Regions from separate parts of the Kosakonia sacchari SP1 genome, predicted to be linked through region 1. Evidence: predicted binding sites of a transcription regulator. Region 1 holds the regulator's gene; each other region holds the start of a gene.

Region 1 (7,214 bases):
ACCACCCATGAACATTCATGAGGCTGTGTCGGCTTCGGCAAAAATGAAAAACCAACGTTGTTATTGCCGCCCAGAAGGGCATGGCTGCCGGATCGCCAAAGAATAACCATATTGTTCCGGCGATGATGCCCATAACCAGTGAGGAGCGATCGTAAAGAAGCCCCCTGCATAAGATGATGAACGCAAACCAGTACAGCGTACTTAATGCGCCTTTCCACTGTGCGTTCTCCAGCAAAGTAGGCTGGACGTCTGTAGGTATGGCACTAAAGAAGGAGGGAAACATCATTGCCAGAATGAAAATGAACAGATGGAAAAAAACGCGCATCCATCGGCTATCACGTATGTGATCAAAGGGGAGGAGTAATTTCTGTAACATAACTTATTCCGTTTATCTTACGGCTGTGCGGCCTTGCTGCTGGCAATATCAGCCAGGCGAGTGCGCATTTCGTTTTCCATCGTGACCAGCTCTTTTTCTACTTCTGCACGACGCTCGCGCGCATCAGAGGCAATTTTCACTGACTCTTCAAGGGTATTGAGTAGGCGTGTCTGCACGTCGCGCAGGGTTTCGATATCGACAACAGAACGCTCAACTTCTCGCGCCGTTTCCAGGGTGCCGGTTTGCAGCATTTCCGCATTGCGACGCAGTAGGTCATTGGTGGTATCAGCAACGTCTTTTTGCAGTTTCGCTGCCTGACGCTGAGTCTGAAGCGACAGTGACAGCGCGATTTGGCTCTTCCAGACAGGAATGGTGGAAAGGATGCTGCTCTGGATCTTTTCCGCCAGTGATTGGCTGTTACTTTGCATCAGACGAATTTGTGGGGCGCTTTGCATAGCGATGGTGCGCGACAACATTAAATCATGCAGACGACGTTCGAAGCGCTGGATCCCCTCCATCAGGTCGCGCAGACGCTGTGCATTCATCGGATCTGACGCCTGAGCTTGTAATGCAGGCACTTCATTCCGTTTTATCTCATCAAGTTTTTGTTTACCGGCAATGAGATGCAGCGTGATTTGTTGGAAAACATCGCGGTTACGTTCAAAGAGGATCTCCAGTACCGAGATATTTCGCAGCAGATCCACCATTGCCTGATTGAGTTTTTCGGTGATGGTATCGACTTGCTTCGCCAGCGTCTGATACTCCAGCATGGTGCGCTCAATACGATTAAACAGCGAACCCAGCAGCGGAAGCGAGGCAAGAAAGCCCGGTTTCTGCTCAAAATGACTGATATCTACCTGTTTGATTTTCATCAGCAAGTCGGTCAGTTGCGCACCGATAACACCCGCGTCTTTTGCGCGGACTTCTTGCATCAGCGAATCAGAGAACTGCGAGATGCTATTCATAGTTTTCGCGCCAAAAGAGAGCGAGAACACCGGGTCGTTAATATTAATCTCGTCGACAATATTTTGGATTTGCGTCTGCTCGGCTGGCGTTAAATCTTTACTACCGGGTAAGTCGTTAATGGTTTGGCCCAGGGACGGTGACGCTGCAAGGTCACGCGAGGTATTGTCTGTCATCTAATACATCCTCAATGATTTAAAAGCAGACGGCAGTAATCCAATGAAAGTAATAGATTTCTTAGAAAGTTATCGGGCCGACTGCAAAGGCATATACGGTACAACAGCAGCAAAGTATTAAACAGCCCATTTATTAACAAGTATAATAATCGTCTATTTACTTACGTTTATTGACAAGATGGCAGATATTACACCTGCAAATTTCCTTGAAAATCAGGGAGACTCGCTTAACTTTCATCCAATGCCTGGTGCGCGTAATCCGCATCTACAAACGATGCTGCCACGCATTTTACGTCGACGTCTCCAGTTTGAACCCTGGTGGCAGCGCCTTGAGCTGCCGGATGGTGACTTTGTTGATTTGGCCTGGAGCGAAGAGCCGAATCAGGCGAAACATAAACCGCGGCTGGTGGTGTTTCATGGGCTGGAGGGCAGCCTGCACAGCCCTTACGCGCACGGTCTGGTGCATGCGGCGAAGCAGCGCGGCTGGCTTGGCGTGGTGATGCATTTTCGCGGCTGTAGCGGCATCCCGAATCGCCTGAACCGCATTTATCACTCGGGTGAAACCGAAGATGGCACCTGGTTCTTGCGCTGGTTACATCAGGAATTTGGGCCCGCGCCAACCGCAGCGGTGGGTTATTCGCTCGGTGGGAACATGCTCGGTTGTTTGCTGGCAAAAGCCGATGACAATTTGCCCGTCGATGCAGCGGTGATTGTCTCAGCTCCGTTGGTGCTGGAAGCTTGCAGTTATCATATGGATAAGGGATTTTCCCGCGTTTATCAGCGCTACTTGTTGAATTTGCTGAAAGCGAACGCCGCGCGCAAATTACGCGCTTATCCTGGTTCGCTGCCAACTACCTTGCCTGCGCTGCGTAAGCTGCGCCGTATTCGCGAATTCGACGATCTGATCACCGCGAAAATCCACGGTTTTGCCGACGCGCTGGATTACTATCGCCGCTGTAGCGCAATGCCGGTTTTGCCGGATATTCGTAAACCGACGCTGATTATCCACGCGAAAGACGACCCGTTTATGGATCACAACGTTATCCCTGATGCCGGGCATTTACCGGCGAATATTGAGTACCAACTGACGGAACACGGCGGCCATGTCGGGTTTGTTGGCGGAACCTTGCGCCACCCGGAAATGTGGCTGGAAAAACGCATTCCGGACTGGTTATCCGCTTACCTGGAAAGACGATGATTATTCCCTGGCAAGAGATTGATGCGCAGACGTTGGACAATCTGATTGAGAGCTTTGTCTTGCGCGAAGGCACTGATTATGGTGAACATGAGCGTTCACTTGAGCAAAAGGTCGCCGACGTTAAACGGCAGCTGCAACGCGGCGAAGCCGTACTGGTGTGGTCGGAACTGCACGAGACGGTCAATATAATGCCGCGCGGGCAGTTCCACGACTGAACAGGTACATGGCGGCTGGCTATACTGAAATAATCGTTTATTCAGGGAGTTGCTATGTCCGCCAAACATCCGGTTATCGCCGTTACAGGCTCCAGCGGCGCGGGAACCACCACCACCAGCCTCGCCTTTCGTAAGATCTTCGCCCAGCTCAATATGCACGCGGCAGAAGTGGAAGGTGACAGCTTCCATCGCTATACCCGTCCGGAAATGGATATGGCTATCCGTAAGGCCCGCGATCTTGGGCGGCATATCAGCTATTTTGGCCCGGAAGCCAATGATTTTGGCCTTCTGGAACAGACGTTTAGCGAATATGGTCAAACCGGCAAAGGCCAGGCGCGCAAATACCTGCATACCTACGATGAAGCCGTTCCCTGGAACCAGGTGCCGGGCACGTTTACGCCGTGGCAACCGCTGCCGGAGCCAACCGATGTGCTGTTTTATGAAGGTCTGCACGGCGGCGTGGTGACGCCGCAAAACGATGTCGCGCGTCATGTGGATTTGCTGGTGGGCGTGGTGCCGATCGTCAACCTGGAATGGATTCAAAAACTTGTCCGCGATACCAGCGAGCGCGGGCATTCGCGTGAAGCGGTAATGGATTCTGTCGTGCGTTCGATGGAGGATTACATCAATTTTATTACGCCGCAGTTTTCCCGTACGCACATTAACTTCCAGCGCGTGCCAACGGTGGATACGTCCAATCCGTTTGCCGCGAAAGGCATTCCTTCACTGGACGAGAGTTTTGTGGTGATCCACTTCCGTAATCTGGAAGGGATTGATTACCCGTGGTTACTGGCGATGTTGCAAGGCTCGTTTATCTCGCATATGGATACGCTGGTGGTACCTGGCGGAAAAATGGGGCTGGCGATGGAGCTGATTATGACGCCGCTGGTGCAACGGCTGATGGAAGGCAAAAAGATCAAATAATGCAGAAAGCCCGGTCAGCCACGTGCCGCCGGGCTTTTCGCATCAGGCTTCGATAACTTCGTAAGAGTGGGTGATCTTCACCGCTTTTTCGAGCATCAAGGCCACGGAGCAATACTTCTCCGCGGATAAATCCACCGCGCGGGAAACCGCCGCATCCTTCAGATCTTTACCGCTGACGATAAAGTGCAAATTGATGTGGGTAAACAGGCGCGGCGCTTCTTCGCGACGCTCTGAAGTCAGCTTCACTTCGCAGTCGGTCACGTCATGACGCCCTTTTTGCAAAATAGAAACCACATCAATGGCGCTGCATCCGCCCGCCGCCATCAGCACCATTTCCATCGGGCTTGGCGCTTTGTCGCCGGAGTTACCGTCCATCAGGATTTGGTGGCCCGATGCGGACTCGCCAAGGAACGTTAACCCTTCAACCCATTTCACACGTGCCTGCATTTTCTTCACTCCGGAGTGGCAATTTTCTTTACAGATTACGCGTACATAACAAAACTCGCAACGGAAGGCGACCTGCGTCATGCTGAAGCGAGACACCAGGAGACAGGCGGTAAAAGCTATGCTAAAACACTCTGGATGCTACAGAGATAAATGGATGTTACGCATGTATGCATGACATCATACTTTAGAGACCGCAGATGACGCTGACGGTCCGCTTCCCTGGATGCGGGAAGCTTAGATTGCAACCCCAGACGTAGGGGCTCATCCTGTGTCTGAGACAGCTTATAACAGAGGATAATCGCGCATGGTGCTTGGCAAACCACAAACAGACCCGACGCTTGAATGGTTCTTGTCTCATTGCCACATTCATAAGTACCCGTCGAAGAGCACGCTGATTCACCAGGGTGAAAAAGCGGAAACGCTGTATTACATCGTTAAAGGCTCAGTGGCAGTGCTGATCAAGGATGAAGAAGGTAAAGAGATGATCCTCTCTTACCTGAACCAGGGAGATTTTATCGGTGAACTGGGCCTGTTCGAAGAGGGTCAGGAGCGCAGTGCATGGGTACGCGCTAAAACTGCCTGTGAAGTGGCTGAAATCTCGTACAAAAAATTCCGTCAGTTAATCCAGGTTAACCCGGATATCCTGATGCGTCTTTCCTCGCAAATGGCGCGCCGCCTGCAGGTCACTTCAGAAAAAGTGGGTAACCTCGCCTTCCTGGACGTAACCGGCCGTATCGCGCAAACGCTGTTAAACCTGGCGAAACAGCCAGACGCAATGACCCATCCGGACGGCATGCAAATTAAAATTACTCGCCAGGAAATTGGTCAGATCGTCGGTTGTTCCCGTGAAACTGTGGGCCGCATTCTCAAAATGCTCGAAGATCAGAACCTGATCTCCGCCCACGGTAAAACCATCGTCGTATACGGAACGCGTTAATCTGTAAAACGGCGCAGCTTACGCGCTGCGTCGTTTTTCTTCCCTCATGTGGCGCAGGCTGATTTATCACCCCGAAATCAACTACGCACTGCGACAAACGCTGGTGTTATGTTTACCTGTGGCCATTGGTCTGGTTTCGGGTCATCTACAACAAGGTCTGCTGTTTTCCCTCGTTCCCGCCTGCTGCAACATTGCCGGGCTTGATACGCCACATAAACGTTTTTTCAAACGCCTGATCATTGGCGGAACCCTGTTTGCCGGCAGCAGCCTGGCGGTGCAATTACTGCTGGCGAAAGATCTTCCATTGCCGCTGATCCTCACCGGGCTGACGCTGGTTTTAGGCGTAACCGCCGAAATCAGCGCACTGCACGGCCGTCTGCTCCCGGCTTCGCTCATTGCCGCCATCTTTACGCTCAGCCTTGCCGGTAACATGCCGGTATGGGAGCCGCTGCTTATCTATGCGCTGGGCACGTTGTGGTACGGGCTGTTCAACTGGTTCTGGTTCTGGATGTGGCGAGAGCAACCGCTGCGCGAATCTCTCAGCCTGCTCTACCGGCAACTGGCAGACTACTGCGAGGCGAAATACAGCTTGCTGACGCAGCATGCCGACCCGGAAAAAGCCCTGCCGCCTTTGCTTGCCCGCCAGCAAAAAGCGGTGGATATGATAAGCCAGTGCTATCAACAACTGCATATGCTGGCCGCCAATAAACACAACGATTACAAACGGCTACTGCGGGTTTTCCAGGTAGGGCTGGATCTGCAAGAGCACATTTCGGTGAGTTTGCATCAGCCGGAAGAAGTGCAAAAACTGGTGGAACAAACCCATGCCGAGCAGGTGATCCGCTGGAACGCACAAACCGTTGCCGCTCGTCTGCGCGTGCTGGCAGACGACATTCTCTATCACCGCTATCCCACGCGCTTCAACATGGATAAGCAGATTGGCGCGCTGGAAAAAATCGCCCGCCAGCACCCGGATAACCCGGTTGGGCAGTTTTGCGCCTGGCATTTTAGCCGTATCGCGCGCGTCTTGCGCACTCAGCGCCCGCTCTATGCCCGCGATCTGATGGCGGAAAAGCAGCGGCGCTTGCCCCTTTTCCCGGCGCTGAAAAGCTATTTATCACTGAAATCTGCGGCGCTGCGGAATGCCGCGCGAATCAGCGTCATGCTCAGTATCGCCAGCCTGATGGGCAGCGCCCTGCATTTACCGAAACCCTACTGGATCATGATGACGGTGATGTTTGTCACGCAAAACGGTTATGGCGCAACGCGCGTTCGCATTGTCCACCGGGCGGCAGGCACCATTGCCGGGCTGGTGATTGCCGGGGCGACGCTGCATTTTCATGTTCCACTCGGTTTTACGCTGGCGGCGATGCTGATGATTACGCTGGTCAGTTATCTCATTATTCGGAAAAACTACGGCTGGGCGATGGTGGGTTTTACCATTACCGCCGTCTACACCTTGCAGCTGCTGACACTAAATGGTGAGGAGTTTATTGTCGCCCGCCTTATAGATACGTTGATTGGTTGCCTGATTGCCTTCGGCGGCATGGTCTGGCTGTGGCCGCAGTGGCAAAGTGGCTTACTGCGACAGAATGCGCACGATGCGCTGGAAACAGATCAGGAAGCGATTCGCCTGATCTTAAGCGATAACCCGCAGCCCACACCGCTTGCCTGGCAGCGAATGCGCGTGAACCAGGCGCATAACGCCCTGTTCAACTCGCTAAACCAGGCGATGCAGGAACCGGGATTCAATACGCGTTATCTGGAAGATATGAAACTGTGGGTAACGCACAGCCAGTTTATTGTTGAGCATATCAATGCGATGACGACGCTGGCGCGCGAACATACGATGTTGACGCCGGAACTGGCGCAACGTTATTTGCAATCCTGCGAAATTGCCCTGCAGCGCTGCCAGCAGCGGCTGGAGTATGACGGGCCGGGAGGATCCGGAGATGTGAATATTCTCGAAGCCCCGGAA
Region 2 (7,214 bases), 460 kb from region 1:
CTCATAATGTCCACGATATGGTTGCCCACGCCGGAAACCACGATCACCTGTTTCAGGATGCCGCCGGCGCTGATAACAAACAGCACATTGGCGATTTTCGCTATCGCGTCACTGGCACAGTGGGTGACGCCTTCCGCTGACATCCCACGCTTGATGCCAAGAAACCAGATTGCCGCCAGCGTGGCTAACAGCATGCTGATTTCCGCGCTGCCAAAGAAGGTGCAGGCTTTTACCAGCTCCGAGCCTGCAGGCATTAATCCTTTGATAATCGACGCGATAATCATCAGCACCGCCGGGATCAGCGGGATCAGAATGCTGATGCTAAACGGGGGCAGATCCTGCGCGGTTTTCTCTTCGACCGGTTTCAGCAGCGAATTCAACGGAATAGCATTAATGCCCGGCAGGTATTTGGGCAGCAGAATGCCCGCGCAAAACAGCGCCGGGATAATCACTAAAATGCCGTACAGATAGACTTGCACGATGTCGGCGTTGAACGCACTGATAAGCGCCACCGGGCCAGGTTGTGGCGGGAAAAGGCTGTGCCCCATAGTCGCGCCAACTACCGTCGGCACGACCAGTTTCATGTATGGGATGTTGGCTTTTTTGGCGATATTCAGCACCAGCGGCATTGCAATCAGAAATGCCACTTCATAAAACATGGCGATGCCAAAAATAACGCCGATAAACATCAACCCGACTGAAAGGAAACGCGTACCGCAGCGTTCAATGACGCTATCTGCAATACGTTGGCTGGCACCGGATTCTGTCATGAATTTACCGATAATAGCGCCAAATATAACAATTAACGCAAGATGTCCGAGAATACTTCCCAGACCGTCCTGAATAACAGTAACAATTTTATCCAGCGGAATACCTTCCATGATCGCAACAAATATCCCTGCGATCAGTAAGGCGAAAATATTGTGGAATTTATATTTAAGATTCATAACGACCAGGAGTGCAATACCAACCAGCACCCAAAATAGCGCTAATAGCGGGGACATAGAGAATTACCTTGCGGATTTGTCTTAAATGAAAGCCGGTGGAGCCACCGGCCTGAATGACATTTGTTTAATATTGTTTTTCGAGCGCTTCCCACAAACCGTGCAAGTAGGTTACACCGAGGGCGCGGTCATAAAGTCCGTAGCCCGGACGCCCGGTTTCGCCCCAGATAAAGCGGCCGTGATCGGGGCGAATATAACCATCAAAGCCGTTATCGTAGAGGGATTTCATTATCTGAAACATATCCAGCGAGCCGTAGCGGGATAAATGTGCAGACTCATAAAAATCTTTATCTTTAATGAGTTTAATATTTCTTACGTGAGCAAAGTGAATACGTTTACGGCGGGTAAATTCTGCGAGGATTTGGTAGACATTATTATCCGGATCTTCAGCAATGGAGCCGGTGCATAAAGTAATGCCATTGGCCTCTGAATCCACTGCATTACAAATCCAGTCGAGATCGTCGCGGTTTTTTACAATACGCGGCAGGCCAAAAATAGAATACGGCGGATCGTCCGGGTGGATTGCCATTTTAATGCCGACTTCTTCACACACCGGAATAATACGTTCAAGGAAATACACCAGGTTTGCGCGCAATTTCGCGTCGTCGACATCTTTATATTTGGCAAACAATTCCTGCACTTTTGCCAGACGTTCTGGCTCCCAGCCGGGCAGGGCGAAACCGTTGGAATTCTCCAGCACCTCTTTTACGACTTCATCGAGAGTTTTATCGATGCCTTTTTTCTCGAACGCCATGGTGAGTGAACCGTCTGGCAGAACGTAGTTCATGTCGGTTTTCATCCAGTCGAAAACCGGCATGAAGTTATAGCAAATCACCTTCACGCCGACTTCCGCCAGGTTGCGAATAGTTTGCTGGTAGTTGGCAATTAACTGCTCGCGGCTGGGCAGGCCAATTTTGATGTCATCATGAATGTTAACGCTTTCAATGACTTCCATCTTTAAACCTGCCTGATGTACCTGCTCGGCAAGCGCGAGGATTTTCTCTTTTGGCCATATGTCGCCAACCGGAACATCATAAAGCGCGCCAACGACACCTTCGACGCCGGGAACTTGCCGGATGTGCTCCAGCGGGATTTTGTCTTCAACTGGACCAAACCAGCGCATTGTCATTTGCATGCTCATTACCGCCTCTAAACGTTTTGCTTAACTACCATACTAGTATTGATAATAACCGGATGGTAAGCGCATTTGTGCGATCCACTTCACACAAACCCCTTTGCCGGGGGCGAAACCTTGAGAAGCAAACAGATCAGCGCGTTAATCTGCTGATAACGTTTTACTGACAAATATTTTTAAAATAGTGCTTGCGCTGTCAAAGCAACCATGCGTTAATGCGTCGTCGGTTTGATAAATCATTATCTCCAGCAGTTCACTAAAGTCTTTCTCATCTCTAAGTACCTCCTTGCTACTTCTTTTTGGGTCTTCGCTTTACACTCTGATAAAAATAATGTCTCAGACCATTACTGCCGCATTCGGCGAACAAAAAGAAGGTAACAAGCATGTCTACTAAAATGAACGGTATCGTTAAATGGTTCAACGCTGAGAAAGGCTTCGGTTTCATTACTCCGAAAGACGGCAGCAAAGATGTATTCGTACATTTTTCCGCTATCCAGAGCAATGCATTCCGTACTCTTGAAGAAAATCAAGAGGTTGAGTTTACTATTGAGAACGGCCCGAAAGGTCCGGCTGCGGCCAACGTGGTTCCGCGCTAAGGATTTAGAATTATTAATCATATTCATTTTCGCTGCCCGTGCTGCCACGGGTCGCAATACCGAATTTCCAGTTTTGATATGACTGAGAAAAATCCGGCAGGTGCCAAATGTATTTTTTGCAAATCAGCAATGACCACATTTGATAATATCGCCGCATTGGTTCAGGCCAGCAGCCAGGCACCACTGGAATTCCGTAAATAATAAAAACAGGTCAGTTTTCTGACCTGTTTTTTTATTTTTAGCCATAAACTCCATTTGTTTCCGCGATATACACAACCCGCATCCGCATTACTCGTCCATTAACATAATCATTTTGATCGAACGGTTGCTGGTTAACTGCCAGGTCATCTGTCGGTAGTGCAACTCGCCTTGTTGCGGATGATGAAAAACGCGCTCGCCGCCCTCACGCACCACCACTTGCTGGCGCGACCAGAACGCGCGAAACAGTTCGCTATCATTACTCAGGCTCTGCACAAACTGGTTCAGCCCCTGGTCGTGCGGGTAGTGCATCGCGTCCGCGCGCAACTCGGCGACAATCCGGCTGGCGCGCGTTTCCCAGTTGGCAACCAGCGTTTGCGCCAGCGGGTGGCGAAACATAAAACTCATCATATTCGGTTGGGCGTCGTTATCCAGCCAGCCGCTGAACAGTGCCTCAGTGGGTTTATTCCACGCCAGCATATTCCACGTCAAATCCAGCAAATAGCAGGGGCAGGCCATCTGATTCACCGTGGCCAGCACAGCAGGTTCGACAGTGATGACGTGCTCTTCCTGCGGATCGTTTTGCAATGCCAGATGAAACAAATATTTGCGCTCTGCGGCGTTCATTTTTAACACGCTGGCGATATTCGACAGGGTTTGCGGCGAAACGACAATATCCCGTCCCTGTTCAATCCATGTATACCAGGTGGTACTGATACCGCTAAGTTGCGCCACTTCTTCCCGCCGCAATCCGCGCGTGCGCCGCCGCCCTTGCGCCGGCAAGCCAATATCCGCAGGCGCGGTGTTTTCCCGCTGCGATCGCAAAAAAGCGCCAAGGGTTTTCGGCCCGGCAAATAAAGTACTTTCCATGGGTGGTACTCATTAATACCAGTATAAGTACACATATTGTACCCCTATAAACGCGGTCGTATAGTCGCCAAAGAGCAACTTTTTGTCGTGCTAAAAAAGGAAAAAGAGAATGGCGGTTAATCATCATGAGTTAACAAAAAAGCAGTTTGGCGACCAGGCCGAGGCGTACCTGACAAGCCAGGTGCATGCGCAAGGCGCAGATTTAGTGCGTCTGGTCGAGTGGCTGCATACTGATGCGGATGCCTCGCTGCTGGATTTAGGCTGCGGTGCCGGGCACGCCAGTTTTGCCGCCGCAGGCGTGGTGCGCGAGGTGACGGCGTATGACTTGTCGGAAAAAATGCTGGCAGTCGTGCGCCAGGCGGCGAGCGATCGTCAGTTACACAACATCACTACTGCACACGGCGCTGCGGAAAAGCTGCCCTTTGCCGACAGTATATTTGACGTGGTGATCAGCCGCTACTCGGCACATCACTGGCATGATGTCGCACTCGCGCTGCGCGAAGTAAAACGTGTGCTGAAACCCGGCGGGAAATTTATCCTGATGGATATCGCCTCGCCCGGCCGCCCTGTGCTGGATATCTGGCTGCAAACCATTGAAGTGCTGCGCGATCCGTCCCACGTACGCAACTACTCCCCGGCCGAGTGGCTGCAAATGACGCAGCAAAGCGGCATGCTGGTTGAGAAGATGGTTTCTGATCGGCTGGGGCTGGAATATCAGCCCTGGGTGGAACGCATGAACACGCCGGAGGTATTGCGCGCGGCGATCCGCTACCTGCAAAACCAAACCTCGGATGAGGTAAAAGCACACTTTCTGATCGGCGACGATGGTTCGTTTACGTCCGACACGCTGATGTTTCAGACGCGCGCGTAAGAAAAATCGGTGCGCCCACCACGCGGGGCGCACCGGTTTCTTAGCCAATCGCGTTACCGATCACGTCACGAATGCGTTGGGCAATATAGCCGACATGGGTTTCCAGCGCGAAATGCCCGGTATCAAGCAACTCGACCACCGCATTTGGGTTATCGCGTTTATAAGCGTGCGCGCCTGGTGGGATAAAAAACGGATCGTGCTCGCCCCAGATAATCAGCGCGGGTGGCTGGTGGGTGCGGAAAAAGGCCTGGAACTCCGGGTAGCGCTTCAGGTTATTGGCGTAATCGAGAAACAGATCCAACTGGATCGCTTTATTTCCGGGACGCTCCATCAGTAATGTATCTAGTTGATAACCTTCCGGTGCGACAGTTTCAGGATCGCGTACGCCGTGCAGGTACTGCCATTTTGTCCCTTCCAGATTGAGGATCGCATCGTGAACGACCTGCCGATTTTCCGCGGTCGGCGCCTGCCAGTAAGCCTGAACCGGCGCCCATGCGTCGCCTAAACCCTCCAGATACGCATTGCCATTTTGCGAAATAAACCCGCTTACCCGCTGCGGGTAATGCAGTGCCAGTCGCAATCCGGTCGGTGCGCCGTAATCAAAAACATACATCGCAAAACGGTGCAGATTCAGCGCATCGACAAAGGCAATCAGCGTGTTTGCCAGCCCGTCAAAGCTATAGCTGTAATCGCGTTCAGCGGGGACTTCGGTAAAGCCGAAGCCGGGCAGATCCGGGGCGATAAGGTGAAACTTATCTGCCAGCAGCGGGATCAGTTCGCGAAACTGATGCGAAGAGCTGGGAAAACCGTGCAGCAGCAGCAATACCGGGTTTTCCGGGTTACCCGCTTCACGGTAAAACACCTTCACGCCATCGGCGTCTGCATACTGATAGCGAACCGGGAAATGCGTATTGGCAGTCATATCGTCACCTCTTTTGAAACCGTTAAAAGTTAATTTTTAGGGTTACATCTAGGCTGAGTATGGCGAAAGAGTGTAACTATGTAAAATGTATTTTATGGGTTACAATGCGCGGGTGAATGAATAACAGGGGAGAATAACGATGACAGCAGCCACGTTACCCGGCGCGGAAGGCCCGTGGTTTATTGCCGAAGATCAGGCGCTGGATTTTATTAACACGCTGGCGATGGCGGAAAAATCGCCGCATGACTTTTGGCAATCCGATGACGATGTGCGCCAGTGGCTACAGCATGTCGGGTTACTGGTGAATGCGATGGCAAAGCCGGGAGAGCTGCTGGCTGAAGCGCGCAGGTTGCGTGCGTTGATTCGCCAGCTTGTCGAAGCGAGAAAACACGGGCGGGAACTGTCGCTGGATGCGCTGAACGGCTGGCTGGTGCAGGCGCAAAGCCACTTACGCCTCGTGGTTGATGAGCAAGGCGCACTGCAAACGCAGCGCGTTTATCGCCTTGATACACCGCAGCAAGCGCTGGCACCGGTCGCAGAACAGGCAGCAGCATTACTGGCAAACGGGCAGTTTGACTATATCCGCCAGTGCGAGCATCCGGATTGCACACTGTGGTTTTACGATAAAACCAAAGCGCATCGCCGCCGCTGGTGCAGCATGGCGCTGTGCGGCAACCGGGCAAAAGTGGCCCGATTCCGCGCCAAAAGTAATTAATCCATGGCCCAATGGTGAATAAGCCACGGTGACATAAACACTTTGGAACCATAGCCCTCGCGCAGTGCCTGCCCGAAAGTAAATTTGCGCATAAATCGCTGTTATAAACTTATTTATAGTTTGAGGACTAGTGAATCAATCTCTGCTGGTGCTGCGACGCCGTTAGCTCTTTTATGGCGCAGGCCGCGCCAACGCGTTGCCTACCCGCATATTTTTCCGGTAAAGCGTGTTTCGCCAATTCAAAATGCGCCAGACACTGCCTCAACACCGAAAATCAACAGGGTTGATATTGCTCTCACCGCGACCAGCGTCTTTCACGCGATGACTCTTAGCGGTTTGCCTGACTCCGCTGCGCAAAATTGTCGCTTTGCGGCATAGCAATCTCGCCGCCAGATATAGCGAGCAGGCACGGTAGGTGAAAGGGCAGGGGAAAACGGTGCATATCGAGGCGCTGCACGGGGCAATGCCGAAACAATGCCGCAGACGGCGTTGAACCTAAATTGAGGAATTGCCCGGCATGTCAGCGCCGCCGGGCAAATACTACTTTAGCTTGGGATAATATTTTCCGCTTTCAGGCGATCAAACAGCGCGGTGAAGGAATCCAGCGTGCTGCGATAACCGGTAAATCCGGCTTTGCGGCTCTTGCTCATGTCGGCGAAGGCTTCCATCGGGCGACCGAGATCGGCATCCGTGTGCCACCAGGAGGCCAGCTTACCGATGTCTGGTTCTGCCAGTTGATACTTGTCCGCGATCTCTGTCCACGCGGCTTGCGCCTCTTGCATGCGCCCTGCCAGCGGCATCATGCTCGCCGGGAAGGCGGCTGCTTCAATGCCGAAATAGGCCGCCAGCCGCGGCCATAACCAGTTCCAGCGAAACACATCGCCATTTACCGCGTTAAAATCT
Region 3 (7,214 bases), 630 kb from region 1:
GTATCTGGCGGAACCCAGCCTGAATCCACATGCAGCTCCGCCACTTTGCGATAGTCGCGGTTAAAGAAGGCGATAAAGTTTTCCGCCAGATAGCGTTTATCTTCTTTGTTCAGCGAACCGACAATACCGCAGTCAATACCGATATATTGCGGATCTTCCGGATGGTCGTAGCTAACAAAAATATTACCCGGATGCATGTCGGCATGGAAAAAGCTGTCGCGGAATACCTGGGTGAAAAAGACCTGCACACCACGTTCGGCCAGCAATTTTAAATTGGTGCCGTTTTTCTCCAGCGCAGCAACATCGGAAACCGGAATGCCATAAATACGCTCCATCACCAGCATGTTTTGGCTGCAATAATCCGAGTAGATTTCCGGTACGTACAGCATTGGGCTGTTTTCAAAGTTGCGGCGCAACTGGATCGCGTTAGCGGCTTCACGCAGCAGATCCAGCTCATCAATCAGCGTCTTCTCATACTCGCGCACCACTTCACGCGGGCGCAGGCGGCGACCATCCGGTAACAGGCGTGGAACCCAGCCCGCCAGACGGTAGATCAGTTTCAGATCCGCTTTGATAACTGGCAGAATGTCCGGGCGAATGACCTTAATCACCACCTCTTTGCCACTCTCTTTCAACCGCGCTGTATGCACCTGCGCAATGGACGCAGAGGCTAGCGGTTCAATGGCGAAGTCATCAAACCAGGTTTCAACCGGAAGATCACCCATCGCTTTTTCAATTTGCTTTTTAGCAAGATGACCATCGAAGGGGGCAACGCGATCCTGCAACATCGCCAGTTGATCGGCAATCAGCGGCGGGAATAAATCACGGCGGGTAGACAACATTTGCCCGAATTTAATCCATACCGGCCCCAGCTCCTGCAAGGCAAGACGCAGGCGTTCCCCAAGCGGTTTATCTTTATGCCGGTTCGGCATCCAGAACAACAAGCGACGCCAAATCCGCAGCGGCAGGGTGATACGCATTTTGGGAATGAGCTCATCAAGCCCGTAACTTAAAAAGGTTTGGATGATGAAATAGAGGCGCCGTAATTCTCCAGGCGTCATTTGCCCTCCAGTTTATCCAGGCGTTTGGCTAAGGCATCCGCAGCCCTTTCGACAGCAGCCGTTTCTTCAGCAAACCAGGCAACTTCCAGTCCGCCCGGCGCAAGGCGCCACTCTTCCGTTATCACTTCAGCGACATAGCGTTGCTGGCGTTGAAAACCGTGTTGCAGAAAGCGTGCCCCACCGCGCAGGAATTTACTGATCCCCTCAGCAGCGATATCGCCTGTCCATGGCGCGAGGATCTCGGCAGGATCGAATTCCGCCAAATCCATCAGCGAAACCAGGTTTTGCACTACCTGGATATCGCCCTGCACTTCCAGCTCGCCGCTGCGAATAAGCGCGGTCAGCTGCTGGCGGTCGCGCAGCTTCGGCAGTACCCGCAGTTGCGTAATCACGGAACAGTCGGCCTCCCCTTCCCACTCGCCTAACACATCAATCTGGCGCTCACTGAACACCAGCACAAAGGGAGAAGAGAACTCTTGCAGCACTACGCGCAACACCTTGCCATGCAAACGCTGGCGCGCGGGTTTCAGCGCGCCTTCACGGTATAAAAACGTATTCAATACACGTTCAATTCCGGCGGCAACCATCGGCTTAAAAGGCATACGCACTCCTGTCAGAATTTGTAGCCACGGTGCAGAGCAACGATACCGGCCGTCATGTTGTAGTAATCGACGTTTTCGAAACCGGCGTCCTGCATCATCGCTTTCAGGGTCTCCTGATCGGGATGCATACGGATAGATTCAGCAAGATAGCGATAGCTTTCCGCATCGTTTGCTACCAGTTGACCAATACGCGGCAGGACGTGGAAAGAGTAAGCGTCATAAGCTTTGCTCAGCGGTTCAATAATTGGCTTGGAAAATTCGAGCACCAGCAGGCGGCCGCCCGGTTTCAAAACGCGGAACATGGATCGCAGCGCTTTCTCTTTTTCCGTCACGTTACGCAGACCAAACGAGATAGTGATGCAGTCGAAAGTATTGTCCGGGAACGGCAAGGCTTCAGCATTTGCCTGCACATATTCTACGTTACCGATCACGCCGAGGTTGCGCAGTTTTTCGCGCCCCATTTTCAGCATCGAATCGTTAATATCTGCCAGTACAACCTGGCCGGTTTCGCCCACCAGGCGGGAGAATTTCGCCGTCAGATCGCCCGTACCACCGGCCAGATCGAGAACTTTCTGCCCACGACGCACGCCGCTGCAATCAATGGTAAAGCGCTTCCATAAACGGTGAATGCCCATCGACATCAGATCGTTCATCACGTCATATTTTGACGCGACCGAATGGAAGACGTGCGCCACCATGTCGGCTTTGTTTTCTTTGGCGACGGTCTGAAAACCAAAGTGTGTTGTCTCTTTTGAATCTTCCGCCATCTTAGTGCCTGCTATTCAAGAAATTGTTTGTGAAGTGTATCAGATTGGAGGCGATTGCCCTACGATTCAACCACCCGAAGAAGCCTTCGAGTCAGGCTCATCGCCCGCGGCCATGCTATCTAATGCATTGTCTTCAAAGCAATCGAGGGAATCGTTTTGCCCGGAACGCAAACGGAACTCTTCGTCCTGATCCTGCGCTTGCGCCGCTAATTCCGGATTAATCTCGCGTTTGATTTCAACACCGAGCCCGCGAAATGCCTCTGTCTGGGCCAGCAAATTGCCGCGCCCGGAACTCAGTTTTTTCATCGCCTGACGGTAATTGTCCTGCGCTTTATCCAGGCTCTGACCAATGGATGACATGTCGTCAACGAACAGGCGCATTTTGTCATACAGGCGGCTCGCCCGCTCCGCGATCTGCTGCGCATTGCGGCTTTGATGTTCATAACGCCACAGGTTGGCAATGGTGCGTAGCGCCACCAGCAGCGTGGTAGGGCTGACCAGCATAATGTTATTTTTCAGCGCTTCGGTGATCAGTTCAGGCTGCCTGTCCAGCGCAATCAAAAAGGCCGGCTCCACCGGAATAAACATCAAGACATAATCCAGGCTGCGCAGCCCCGGCAGTTGCTGATAATCCTTACGACCAAGCAGGCGAATATGGTTTCGTACCGAGGCGATATGTTCTTGTAACGCGCCTTCGCGCGTAAAGTCGTCGTCGGCATTGAAGTAACGTTCGTAGGCGACCAGCGTCATTTTGGCGTCGATCACCACATCTTTGCCCTGCGGCAGACGCACGATCACATCCGGCTGCATCCGCGCGCGATGGTCATTTTCAATACTGACCTGGGTTTCGTATTCATAGCCTTCACGCAGACCAGAGGCTTCCAGTACGCGGGTCAGCACCACTTCGCCCCAATTACCCTGGGTTTTGTTATCGCCTTTCAGCGCACGCGTCAGGTTTATCGCTTCCTGCGCCATCTGGGCATTGAGCTGTTGCAGGTTGCGAATTTCATGCGCCAGCGTATGCCGTTCACGCGCTTCCTGACCAAAGCTATCCTGCACCTGGCGGCGAAAACCATCAAGCTGTTCGCGCAGCGGCGTTAACAGCCCGTTCAGACTTTGCCGGTTTTGCTCATCGACGCGGCGATTGCTCTGCTCAAAGATGCGGTTAGCGAGATTTTCGAACTGCTCGCTCAAGCGCTGCTCGCTGCTGTGCATCTGGCGCAGTTTCTCTTCGGCATGTAATTGCGTAGATTCAAGCCGGGTCGTCACTTCGCGCAAATCAGCTTCCAGCGAGCTATTGATATGTTGCAGGCTACGCAGTTCGTTATTGAGCAACTCGCACTCTTCGCGCCAGTGTTCGTTTTGGGTTATCTGCTGCCGGGCGGCGCTCAGTTCGCTAAAGACATCACGCTGCTCCGCGAGCAGATCCGCCTGCTGCTGCGCCCCGCGCCAGCTTGCTGCCAGCCAGCCGACCAGTAAACCCGCCAGCGCAACGGCTGCCATGACGATGATTGAAGTGTCCACCACGTCCCCTTAGTGATAACGCATATAGCGGAGGATTGTGCTGTATAAACGTCCAGTTTGGAAGGGGTTTTCCTGCGAAGCCGTTCGCAAAAAGAAAAGGCCGAACGCGTCGGCCTTAGCAAATGGGAAGGTGAATTACAGAAGACGACGCGCCGCTTCCACCACGATTTTCACCGCGTGGCTTTCGGTCTGCTTCATGGTTTCCGCATTCGGGATCTCTTGCTGGGTGCGGTTCACAATCACACCGGCAACCATGCCTGCACGCAGCCCCTGGCTTGCGCACATGGTCAGCAGCGTGGCGGATTCCATTTCATAGTTCATCACGCCCATCGACTGCCACTCTTCCATGGAACCTTTAAAGCGGCTCACCACGCGGCCAGAGTAAGTGTCGTAACGCTCCTGGCCTGGGTAGAAGGTGTCAGAAGAAGCGGTAACGCCGATATGTTTCGTCGCGCCAATCGCATCCGCTGCCGCAACCAGCGCAGTAGTGCACTCAAAATCCGCCACTGCCGGGTATTCCATCGGCGCAAAGTGCAGGCTCGCGCCGTCAAGGCGCACGGACGCGGTGGTGATCAGCACGTCGCCAACATTAATGTGCGGCTGAATCGCACCGGTGGTGCCCACGCGCAGGAAAGTGCGGATGCCAAGCTGCGCCAGCTCTTCGACGGCGATAGAGGTTGACGGGCCGCCGATGCCGGTGGAACACACGATAACCGGTTTGCCATCCAGCTCTGCACGCCAGCTGGTGAATTCGCGGTGGGAGGCCAGTTTGACCGGCTTATCCATCAGCGCGGCGATCTTTTCCACACGCTCCGGATCGCCAGGGACGATGGCCAGCGTAGCCCCTTGTAAATCGTTTTTGGTGAGGCCGAGATGAAAAACATCAGACTTGGACATAACAGACTCCTCTGTGGTCGGTTTTATCAGTAGAGGCAAAAAGATACTTTACAGAAGGCACGGACATAATTTCGTGACTGATATCACCATGAATGAAACTGATTGCATTTCATTTCCATAAATTAGTGACTTACATCACATTAACATGTCATATCCCACAACTCAGCAGCAAAGATAGTCTACGGCACGGTGATTTGCGCGCGCGGCAGGCCTTCCCGTCTATAGTTATTGAAGCGCTAAAAAAGGTATGGAGAATGCCATGACAACCAACAACACACCAGGCTTTGCACCTGCGGCTTCACCCCTTGCTTCAACCGTTGTTCACACGCCGGAAGACGCCTTAATCGCGGGCGAAACATCGATTCCGACACAGGGCGAGAACATGCCCGCTTTTCACGCCCGACCGAAAAATGCCGAAGGCCCCTTGCCGATTGTCATTGTGGTACAGGAAATTTTCGGCGTGCATGAGCATATTCGCGATCTGTGCCGCCGTCTGGCGCTGGAAGGCTACCTCGCCATCGCGCCGGAGCTCTATTTCCGCCAGGGCGATCCGAATGATTTTGCCGATATTCAAACCCTGCTGAGCGGCCTGGTAAGCAAAGTACCGGACGCGCAAGTGCTTGCTGATTTGGATCACGTCGCCAGTTGGGCGGCGCGTAACGGCGGGAACGCTCACCAACTTTTAGTGACCGGTTTTTGCTGGGGCGGACGCATCGCCTGGCTGTATGCCGCGCACAATCCGCAGTTGAAAGCCGCCGTCGCCTGGTATGGCAAGCTGGTGGGGGATAAATCGCTCAATTCTCCGCGTCACCCGGTGGATATCGCCACTGAACTTACCGCGCCAGTGCTCGGTTTATATGGCGCACAGGATACCGGCATTCCGCTGGAGAGCGTGGAAACCATGCGCCAGGCGCTCAGAGCCGCGAACGCCAAAGCGGAAATCATCGTCTATCCTGAAGCGGGCCACGCGTTTAATGCGGACTATCGCCCAAGCTATCACGCGGAATCCGCCGCCGATGGCTGGCAGCGGATGCTGGCATGGTTTGCGCAGTACAGTAAAAAGTAAGTTTTTTTGCGCCGCCGGTTTCATACCGGACGGCGCGGTAAAGCTTACTGTTGGCGCAGGTTCTGCGCGGCTTTCACCATGTTTGCCAGCGCGCTACGGGTTTCCGGCCAGCCGCGGGTTTTTAGGCCGCAGTCCGGGTTCACCCACAAGCGTTGTGCGGGGATGCGCTGTGCCGCTTTCTGCAACAGCGCTTCAATCCACTCAACGCTCGGTACGTTCGGCGAGTGAATGTCGTACACACCTGGGCCGATTTCGTTCGGGTACTCAAACTCTTCGAATGACTCCAGCAGTTCCATATCCGAGCGCGAGGTTTCAATGGTGATCACATCGGCATCCAGCGCGGCGATGGAATCCATGATGTCGTTGAACTCGCAATAACACATATGGGTATGGATCTGCGTGTCATCTTTCGCCACCGCCGCGTTAATGCGGAAGGCTTCCACACCCCACGCCAGATAGGCATCCCAGTCGCTGCGACGCAGCGGCAAGCCTTCACGCAGTGCCGGTTCATCAATCTGGATAATGCCAATCCCCGCCGCTTCCAGATCCGCCACTTCATCACGCAATGCCAGCGCGATTTGTTTGGCGATGGTTTCGCGGCTCACATCTTCGCGCGGGAACGACCAGCAAAGAATGGTCACCGGGCCGGTCAGCATCCCTTTCACCGGTTTATCGGTCAGCGACTGCGCGTACTTCGCCCACTCCACGGTAATGGCTTCCGGGCGGCTGACGTCGCCGATAACCACTGGCGGTTTCACGCAGCGGGAGCCATAGCTCTGCACCCAGCCGTTTTGTGTAAAGACGAAACCATCGAGGTTTTCACCGAAGTATTCCACCATGTCATTACGCTCGGCTTCACCATGCACCAGCACGTCTAAACCCAGACGTTCCTGCTCGGCAATCGCCTGTTTGATATGTTCGGCGATACCCGTGCGGTAGTTGCCCGCATCGAGATGGCCTTTTTTGAAATCCAGCCGCAGGCCGCGAATTTCCGTGGTCTGTGGGAAGGAACCGATGGTGGTGGTCGGCCAGGCGGGCAGCTTAAAGCGCTCGCGCTGGGCTTTCGCGCGCTCGGCGTATGGGCTGTTACGCTGGCTATCCTGCGCGGTGATCGCCGCCAGACGCTGTGCCACTGCCGTGTTGTGAACGCGCGTAGAGTGGCGACGTGCCTGAATCGGCGCGCTCCATTCCACCAGTTTTTCCGTATTACCACTGTTTAGCGCATCGCGCAGCAGCGCCAGTTCATGGCATTTTTGCAGTGCAAAGGCGAACCAGCTTTTCACTTCCGCATCCAGAC
Region 4 (7,214 bases), 2.0 Mb from region 1:
CAACTCTTCCCGATAAAAGGCACCGGGCGTTCAGGTGGCTTGCTGTTTGAGGACGATGGTGAATCCTGGGGTTATAAAGAGGGCAACGCGCTGTGGCTGGAGTGGGAAATGGTCTGCACGGGCAGCACCATTGATTTGCAGGTACAAACACGCGGCGACTATCGCCCGGCCTGGCAGGCGCTGAAAGTGACGCTGCCTACAGGTGAAAAACGCCAGCTGTTAATTAATGGCGTTGCGGCCAGCGAGTGGACCTTTGCTTAATGTGAAAAGCCCGGTAGCCATGTGCTTACCGGGCTTGCTTCACTTATTTACCGGGCCATTTCGCGCAACAGGAAGGCGGCAAACCAGAGTAGCCCCGGGAGCTTACACAAGTAAGTGACCGGGGGACGAAGGTGCAGCCAACACACCTGTGACGTGGGGGAGGACGGTAAAGCATTTACCTAAGTATTTCGCGCGACAGGAAGGCGGTAAACCTGAGTTGCCCCGGGAGCTTACACAAGTAAGTGACCGGGGGACGAAGGTGCAGCCAACACACCTGTGACGTGGGGGAGGACGGTAAATGATTTACCTAAGTATTTCGCACTACAGGAAGGCGGCAAACCTGAGTATCCCCGGGAGCTTACACAAGTAAGTGACTGGGGGATGAGGGTGCAGCCAACGCACCTGTCGCGTGAAAGACGACGGTAAATTTATTCGATACCCTGACTACGCAGATAATCTTCATAGTTCCCGCTGAAGTCGATGACGCGCTGCGGCGTAATCTCAATCACGCGGGTTGCCAGCGAGCTGACAAATTCACGGTCGTGGGAAACGAAGATCAGCGTGCCCTGGTACATCTCCAGTGCCATGTTCAGCGATTCGATGGATTCCATATCCAGGTGGTTGGTCGGTTCGTCCATAACGAGGATGTTCGGTTTTTGCATCATCAGCTTGCCGAACAGCATGCGGCCTTTTTCACCACCGGACAGCACTTTCGCCGGTTTCTTGATATCGTCCTGGCTGAACAGCAGGCGACCGAGGATGCTGCGCACCGCTTGTTCGTCATCACCTTCCTGTTTCCACTGGCTCATCCAGTCGAAGACGGTCAGATCGTTATCAAAATCTTCGGCGTGATCCTGCGCGTAGTAACCGATCTGGGCGTTTTCAGACCATTTCACCGTGCCGTTATCAGGCTCAAGCTCGCCCACCAGCGTTTTCAGCATGGTGGATTTACCCACGCCGTTCGCACCCAGAATGGCGATCTTCTCGCCCACTTCCAGCAGCATGTTGAAGTTTTTAAACAACGGGCCTTCATCAAAACCTTTAGTAAGGGCTTCCACTTCCAGCGCGTTGCGGAACAATTTCTTGTCCTGTTCGAAGCGGATAAACGGGTTCTGACGACTGGAAGCCTTAACTTCTTCCAGCTTGATTTTGTCAATTTGGCGCGCGCGTGACGTCGCCTGGCGAGATTTGGAGGCGTTCGCGCTAAAACGGCTGACGAACGATTGCAGATCGGCGATCTGCGCTTTTTTCTTGGCGTTATCCGCCAGCAGACGTTCGCGCGCCTGGGTCGCCGCCGTCATGTATTCATCGTAGTTGCCCGGATAAACGCGCAGCTCGCCGTAGTCGAGATCCGCCATGTGCGTACAGACCATGTTAAGGAAGTGGCGGTCGTGCGAAATGATGATCATGGTGCTGTCACGTTCGTTCAGCACCTGCTCCAGCCAGCGGATGGTGTCGATGTCCAGGTTGTTGGTTGGTTCATCGAGCAGCAGAATGTCCGGATTGGCAAATAGCGCCTGCGCCAGTAACACACGCAGTTTCCAGCCGGGGGCGATTTCGCTCATTGGGCCGTAGTGCTGCTCAACCGGAATGCCGACGCCGAGCAGCAGTTCGCCCGCGCGCGCTTCCGCCGAGTAACCGTCCATTTCGCCGTACTGCACTTCGAGGTCGGCCACTTTGTAGCCGTCCTCTTCGCTCATTTCCGCGAGGCCATAAATACGGTCTCGTTCCTGTTTCACTTCCCACAGTTCTGCATGGCCCATGATCACCGTGTCGAGCACGCTGAACTCTTCAAAGGCGAACTGATCCTGGCGCAACTTACCGATACGCTCATTCGGATCGAGAGAGACGTTACCCAACGTCGGCTCTAAATCGCCGCCGAGGATTTTCATAAAGGTGGATTTACCACTCCCGTTAGCCCCGATCAGGCCGTAACGGTTGCCGCCGCCAAATTTGACGGAGATATTTTCGAACAGCGGCTTGCTGCCGAATTGCATGGTGACGTTGCTGGTGACTAACACAGAGGTATCCTGAAATATGTGACAAACACCCTATTATGCCACAATTCCGAATTAGATTCCTGCCTGACGTCAGCCCACTAAACTGCAAGCAAAGGGAAAAAAGTGTGATTTCGTACACATCTGAATTCCCTGGACGGTGGAATGCACATATAATGCGCTTCCTGCATTCTCAACCCAACGGCCTGTGTGGCAATAAGTCTTGCATAAGATGAACATGAAATTAACAACCCTTTTAGCGGCGGCGTTTGCTGTCGTGGGATTTTGCAAAAGCGCGTCTGCTGTTACATATCCGCTGCCGACTGATGGCAGTCGTTTGATCGGTCAGAACCAGGTCGTCACTATTCCGGAAGGCAATAACCAGCCGCTGGAATATTTTGCGGCTGAATACCAAATGGGTCTGTCCAACATGCTGGAAGCAAACCCGGGCATTGATGCCTACCTGCCGAAAGGCGGCACTGTGATGAACGTTCCACAGCAGCTGATCCTGCCGGATACGGTTCACGAAGGGATCGTGATCAACAGTGCGGAAATGCGCCTCTACTACTATCCGAAAGGCACCAACACGGTGATCGTGCTGCCAATCGGTATCGGCCAGTTGGGTAAAGACACCCCGATTGCCTGGACCACCAAAGTAGAACGTAAAAAAGCGGGTCCGACATGGACGCCGACGGCGAAAATGCACGCGGAATACGCGGCAATGGGTCAACCGCTGCCGCCGGTTGTGCCGGCAGGCCCGGATAACCCGATGGGTCTGTACGCGCTCTATATCGGCCGCCTGTACGCCATTCACGGCACCAACGCTAACTTCGGTATCGGCCTGCGCGTGAGCCACGGCTGTGTGCGTCTGCGTAACGACGACATCAAATTCCTGTTCGAAAACGTGCCGGTCGGTACGCGCGTACAGTTTATTGATGAGCCGGTAAAAGCGACCACCGAGCCGGATGGCAGCCGTTACATCGAAGTTCACAACCCGCTGTCCACCACGGAAGCGCAGTTCACTGGTGGTGAGATTGTGCCGATTGCGCTGACCAAAGCGGTGCAGGCCGTGACTAACCAGTCTGATGTTGATTCAAACGTGGTTGATCAGGCGATTCAGAACCGTTCCGGTATGCCGGTTCGTCTGAACTGATTACGGTTGATAGCATAGAAAAGCGGAGCAATGGCTCCGCTTTTTTTATCCGTGATTCACCACAATAATGCCGCCGTGATCGTAGCGATAATGACAATGGGCATACTCCAGCGGTGTGCCATCTTCCAGATAAATTACCTGCTCCACTTCCAGCACCGGGTCGGTCTCTTCACAGTTCAGATACTGCTTATCTTCCGCCCAGGGTTTTAACGCGCGCACAATGCGGTATGAGCCCATGATCTTCAGCGCCAGATCGTCTTGCACGTAGCGAAACACCGAGCTTTCCAGATGCCCGCGGTTTAATCCCGGCACCAGATTCACCGGCATCAACGTAAATTCCAGCGACATCGGTTCACCTTCCAGCAACCGCAGGCGAATAAAGTCATACACCGGGTCATCCGGCCCCACCAGCAGCGAGGCCTGTTCCTTTTCCGTGGGGAAACGCAACTCAAAGCGGATGATTTTACTGGTGACTTCGCCGACATTTTCCCAGGTCTTGGTCGCACCGAAATAGTCGCTGCCCGGCAGATCCCAGCGCGACAGTTGCAGGAAATTCTTACGGATAAACGTGCCCTGGCCCTGACGGGTATAAACCAGCCCTTCAACAATCAGCTGGCGCATCGCCTGCTGAATGGTCATCCGGCTGGTGGCAAACTCTGCCGCGAGCGCGAACTGATCCGGCAGGGGCGCGCTGGCGGCGTACTGCTGGCTAAGAATGCGCCGCTTAATTTCCCGCGCGATAGTGATGTATTTTGCCGCCATAGCCTTCCTTCATTTTTAGTCTATCCCGTTGTTTCTTAAGGCCACTCTCTCGGCTATTTTGAGGAAAGGCAGGTAGAAGAATACACCAAAGATGATGATTATCAACTGAACCACCACCGCCCGCCAGTCGCCTGCGGTGGCCAGCCAGGCGCTTAAAATCGGCGGCGTTGTCCACGGGATCATCACCACACAGCGCGAAATCCAACCGAGCGAGGTACAAAGCCAGGCAAACCAGATACCCAGCGCCGGAAGCAGCACAAACGGGATCATCAGCGGCAGGTTAAAGACGATGGGCAGACCAAAAATCACCGGTTCATTAATATTGAATAAGCCAGGCGAGATGGCGAGCCGCGCCACCTGCTTCGCCGACTGCTGCTTCGCGAAGATAAAGATGGCGATAAGCAACGAGAGAGTGCTGCCGGTGCCGCCAATCATGCCGAACGTGGGCACAAAAATACTGTTGATGATATGCGGAATGGGCTGCCCGTTAGCAAACGCCAACATGTTCTCGTTGGTGTTAATCAACAGCAGTGGTTCGAGGATCACGCCGTTAACCACCGTCTGGTGAATCCCGAGCGTAAACAGAAAGTTACCAAAACTGTAGATAAACAGTGTGCCCGGTAAACTGGTATTAATCTGCCGCAGCGGCTGCTGGATAAGTGTGGTGATGAGGTGGATCAAATCCGTATGCAACAGGTTCGCCAACAGCGCCGCGACAATGGCGAACAGCGATAACGTAATGATCGCCGGGATCAGCGAGGAGAAAGATTGCCCCACCGCCGAGGGCACATTTTCCCCGAGCGAAATAGCGAATCTCTTCACGCTGGCAACGCGGATAAACAGCTCCGTGGAGAGCAAGCCAATGATCACCCCGGCGAAAATCCCTGTCGTGCCAATGTTGGTAAACGCCAGCATCTGCGTCACGCTCACCGTCGCTTTCCCGCCAACGGGCACCACATCCAGTTGCATCGGCATCATGATAATAAAGCTGGAGAGCGCAATGACCACCGCCGACACCGGGTTGTCAAAGTTCTTATTGCGCGCCAGCGACCAGGCGGTCATTGGCGCAATTAATAACGCGGCGATATTCAGCGTGCCGTTGATCACCGCCTCGCCCCAGACTTTAAAACGCGCCAGCGTCTCCCCTTCCAGCACCCAGGGGAAAACCACGTTATTAATCAATACCGCCAGCCCGGCGAGGATAAAAATCGGCATCACCGCCGCGAACGCGTCACGCAGCGATCGCAGATGCACCTGGTTTGCCAGCCGGGCGGAGAACTCGACAAATTTATCGACGAATGACTGCATTTTCGGCGTGATGTTGCTGTCAGACATTGCGGCTACCCTCTCAATCGTTACTTACATGTCGCGGCCGTTGCTGCGAATCAGCTGTTGCAGCCAGCGATAGCTCTTTTTCGGTACGCGTTTTAAATCTTTCAGGTCGTGGTTTTCGCGATTGACGTACACCACGCCGTAGCGCTTACGCATATCGCCCTGGGAACTGAGAATGTCGATCAAGCCCCAGCCGAGGTAGCCCAACACCAGTGCGCCGTCCTCAAAGATGGCTTCCTGCATCGCCTGGATATGGTCGCGGTGATAAGCAATGCGGTAATCGTCCTCGATCGGATTAACGCCGTCCCACGCTTCAATCACGCCGATGCCGTTTTCAATCGGGAACACCGGCAAACGCCAGTCGTTGTAATAGCGAGTAATAATGGCGCGGAAACCAAGCGGGTCGATTTGCCAGCCCCATTCGGTCGCCTCAAGATACGGGTTCGCTTTATCGCCCTGTTGCAGGAAATAATTGACCGGGGTTCCCGGCACAATGGCATCGCTGTCGAGGGTTTTGCTGGCGTAGTAACTAAACGCCATAAAGTCGTTTTTGACCCGCGCGATTTCCGCCAAATCCTCATCACGGTAGATATCGCGAAAACCTTCCCTGTCGACCACCGCCATCACTTCCGGGCTGTAACCCTGCCCGGCATAGACTCGCAGCAGGTTCTGATTGAGGAATTCGTCATATTGCAGTGCGCAGAACACATCGCGCGGTTTGCAGGTCGCCGGGTAAACCAACTGGTGCGCCAGCATGCCGCCCATTAATTTTCCGGGCTGGGTAGCGTGCAGGTAATGGGTCAGCAGCACATGCGCCATCATCACATGGTGCTGAATCTGATAAAGCTCGCGCAGGGTTTTCTCACCTTGCAGATAGCCACCAACCTGAAAGGCGCCTGGCATGTGGTAAATATTCTGCTCGTTAAACGTCAGCCAGTACTTCACCCGGCTACCAAAGCAGTCGATCATCTTTTTGCCGTAGCGCACAAAAGCATCCTGCACGCGCCGGTCGGCAAAACCGTTGTACTGCTCGGCCAACGCCAGCGGCATATCAAAGTGATAGAGGCAGATCATCGGTTCAATGCCGCGCGCCAGTAGATCGTCGATAAAGCGGTCATAAAAGGCGATGCCCTCGTCGTTGAACTCGCCATCGCCCTGCGGGCAAACGCGGCTCCAGGAAATCTGAAAGCGGTAGCAGTTCATGCCGAGATCCTGCATCAGGTCGAAATCTTCCTGATAGCGGTGGTACGAATCGGTGGCGACTTTCCAGTCGGAGGCAAATTCGCTGGCTTCGCGAATATCGTAGACCGACATCCCCTTCCCGCCCTCATTCCACGCGCCTTCGGTCTGCATGCTGGATACAGAGTTGCCCCATAAAAAGCCGCCCGGTAACGTTTTGTTCATCTCGCTTCTCCATGACTAGTCATTTTTAATATATGACTAGTCATATAGATAACGGTGAAAAAATGGGCAAAAGGGACGATGCGATTTTGTGACGCTATTCGAAAGAAAAGAAAAACGCGACGGGGTGAGCGTCGCGTTTGAGAGGCAGGATAATTACTGTTGTTTTAACTGGTTACGGCGATATTCACCCTGGCGCTCAAACATCCAGCCGGGATATTCTCGCGGCAGGGCGCTCACCGCATCCAGCTGTTGCAGTTCGTCATCACTCAGGCGAATCGCCGTCGCCGCAATGTTATCGTCCAGTT

What was found. The regulator CRP, encoded in region 1, controls carbon source genes, mostly activating them, when cyclic AMP is high. The targets are predictions, from matches to a motif close to ATGTGANNNNNNTCACAT.
Region 2: uxuA (mannonate dehydratase) is a predicted target of CRP. The motif match lies at 2,214-2,231, and genes of this name have one in related genera.
Region 3: udp (uridine phosphorylase) is a predicted target of CRP. The motif match lies at 4,975-4,992, and genes of this name have one in related genera.
Region 4: C813_RS38555 (ABC-F family ATPase) is a predicted target of CRP. The motif match lies at 2,299-2,316, and genes of this name have one in related genera.

Annotation. Positions count from the first base shown of each region.
Region 1 covers NZ_CP007215.2:390,263-397,476, reverse strand. Annotated here, with positions in the region: gene C813_RS24790 (hypothetical protein) at 1-376, opposite strand, end outside; gene C813_RS24785 (toxic anion resistance protein) at 394-1,515, opposite strand; gene C813_RS24780 (hydrolase) at 1,694-2,713, shown strand; gene C813_RS24775 (YheU family protein) at 2,710-2,928, shown strand; gene C813_RS24770 (phosphoribulokinase) at 2,983-3,852, shown strand; gene C813_RS24765 (OsmC family protein) at 3,895-4,299, opposite strand; gene crp (cAMP-activated global transcriptional regulator CRP) at 4,604-5,236, shown strand; gene C813_RS24755 (YccS/YhfK family putative transporter) at 5,283-7,214, shown strand, end outside.
Region 2 covers NZ_CP007215.2:852,944-860,157, forward strand. Annotated here, with positions in the region: gene C813_RS27040 (gluconate:H+ symporter) at 1-1,004, opposite strand, end outside; gene uxuA (mannonate dehydratase) at 1,072-2,139, opposite strand; gene cspE (transcription antiterminator/RNA stability regulator CspE) at 2,523-2,735, shown strand; gene ymcF (cold shock small protein YmcF) at 2,745-2,936, shown strand; gene C813_RS27055 (helix-turn-helix transcriptional regulator) at 3,024-3,803, opposite strand; gene C813_RS27060 (class I SAM-dependent methyltransferase) at 3,913-4,674, shown strand; gene C813_RS27065 (alpha/beta fold hydrolase) at 4,715-5,596, opposite strand; gene C813_RS27070 (CGNR zinc finger domain-containing protein) at 5,736-6,311, shown strand; gene C813_RS27075 (SDR family oxidoreductase) at 6,857-7,214, opposite strand, start outside.
Region 3 covers NZ_CP007215.2:4,664,006-4,671,219, forward strand. Annotated here, with positions in the region: gene ubiB (ubiquinone biosynthesis regulatory protein kinase UbiB) at 1-1,061, opposite strand, end outside; gene ubiJ (ubiquinone biosynthesis protein UbiJ) at 1,058-1,663, opposite strand; gene ubiE (bifunctional demethylmenaquinone methyltransferase/2-methoxy-6-polyprenyl-1,4-benzoquinol methylase UbiE) at 1,675-2,430, opposite strand; gene rmuC (DNA recombination protein RmuC) at 2,497-3,954, opposite strand; gene udp (uridine phosphorylase) at 4,090-4,851, opposite strand; gene C813_RS45025 (dienelactone hydrolase family protein) at 5,111-5,917, shown strand; gene metE (5-methyltetrahydropteroyltriglutamate--homocysteine S-methyltransferase) at 5,962-7,214, opposite strand, start outside.
Region 4 covers NZ_CP007215.2:3,288,432-3,295,645, forward strand. Annotated here, with positions in the region: gene C813_RS38550 (glycoside hydrolase family 31 protein) at 1-261, shown strand, start outside; gene C813_RS38555 (ABC-F family ATPase) at 690-2,282, opposite strand; gene ldtB (L,D-transpeptidase) at 2,491-3,411, shown strand; gene C813_RS38565 (GntR family transcriptional regulator) at 3,457-4,173, opposite strand; gene C813_RS38570 (PTS sugar transporter subunit IIC) at 4,189-5,508, opposite strand; gene C813_RS38575 (glycoside hydrolase family 1 protein) at 5,533-6,909, opposite strand; gene C813_RS38580 (aldo/keto reductase) at 7,063-7,214, opposite strand, start outside.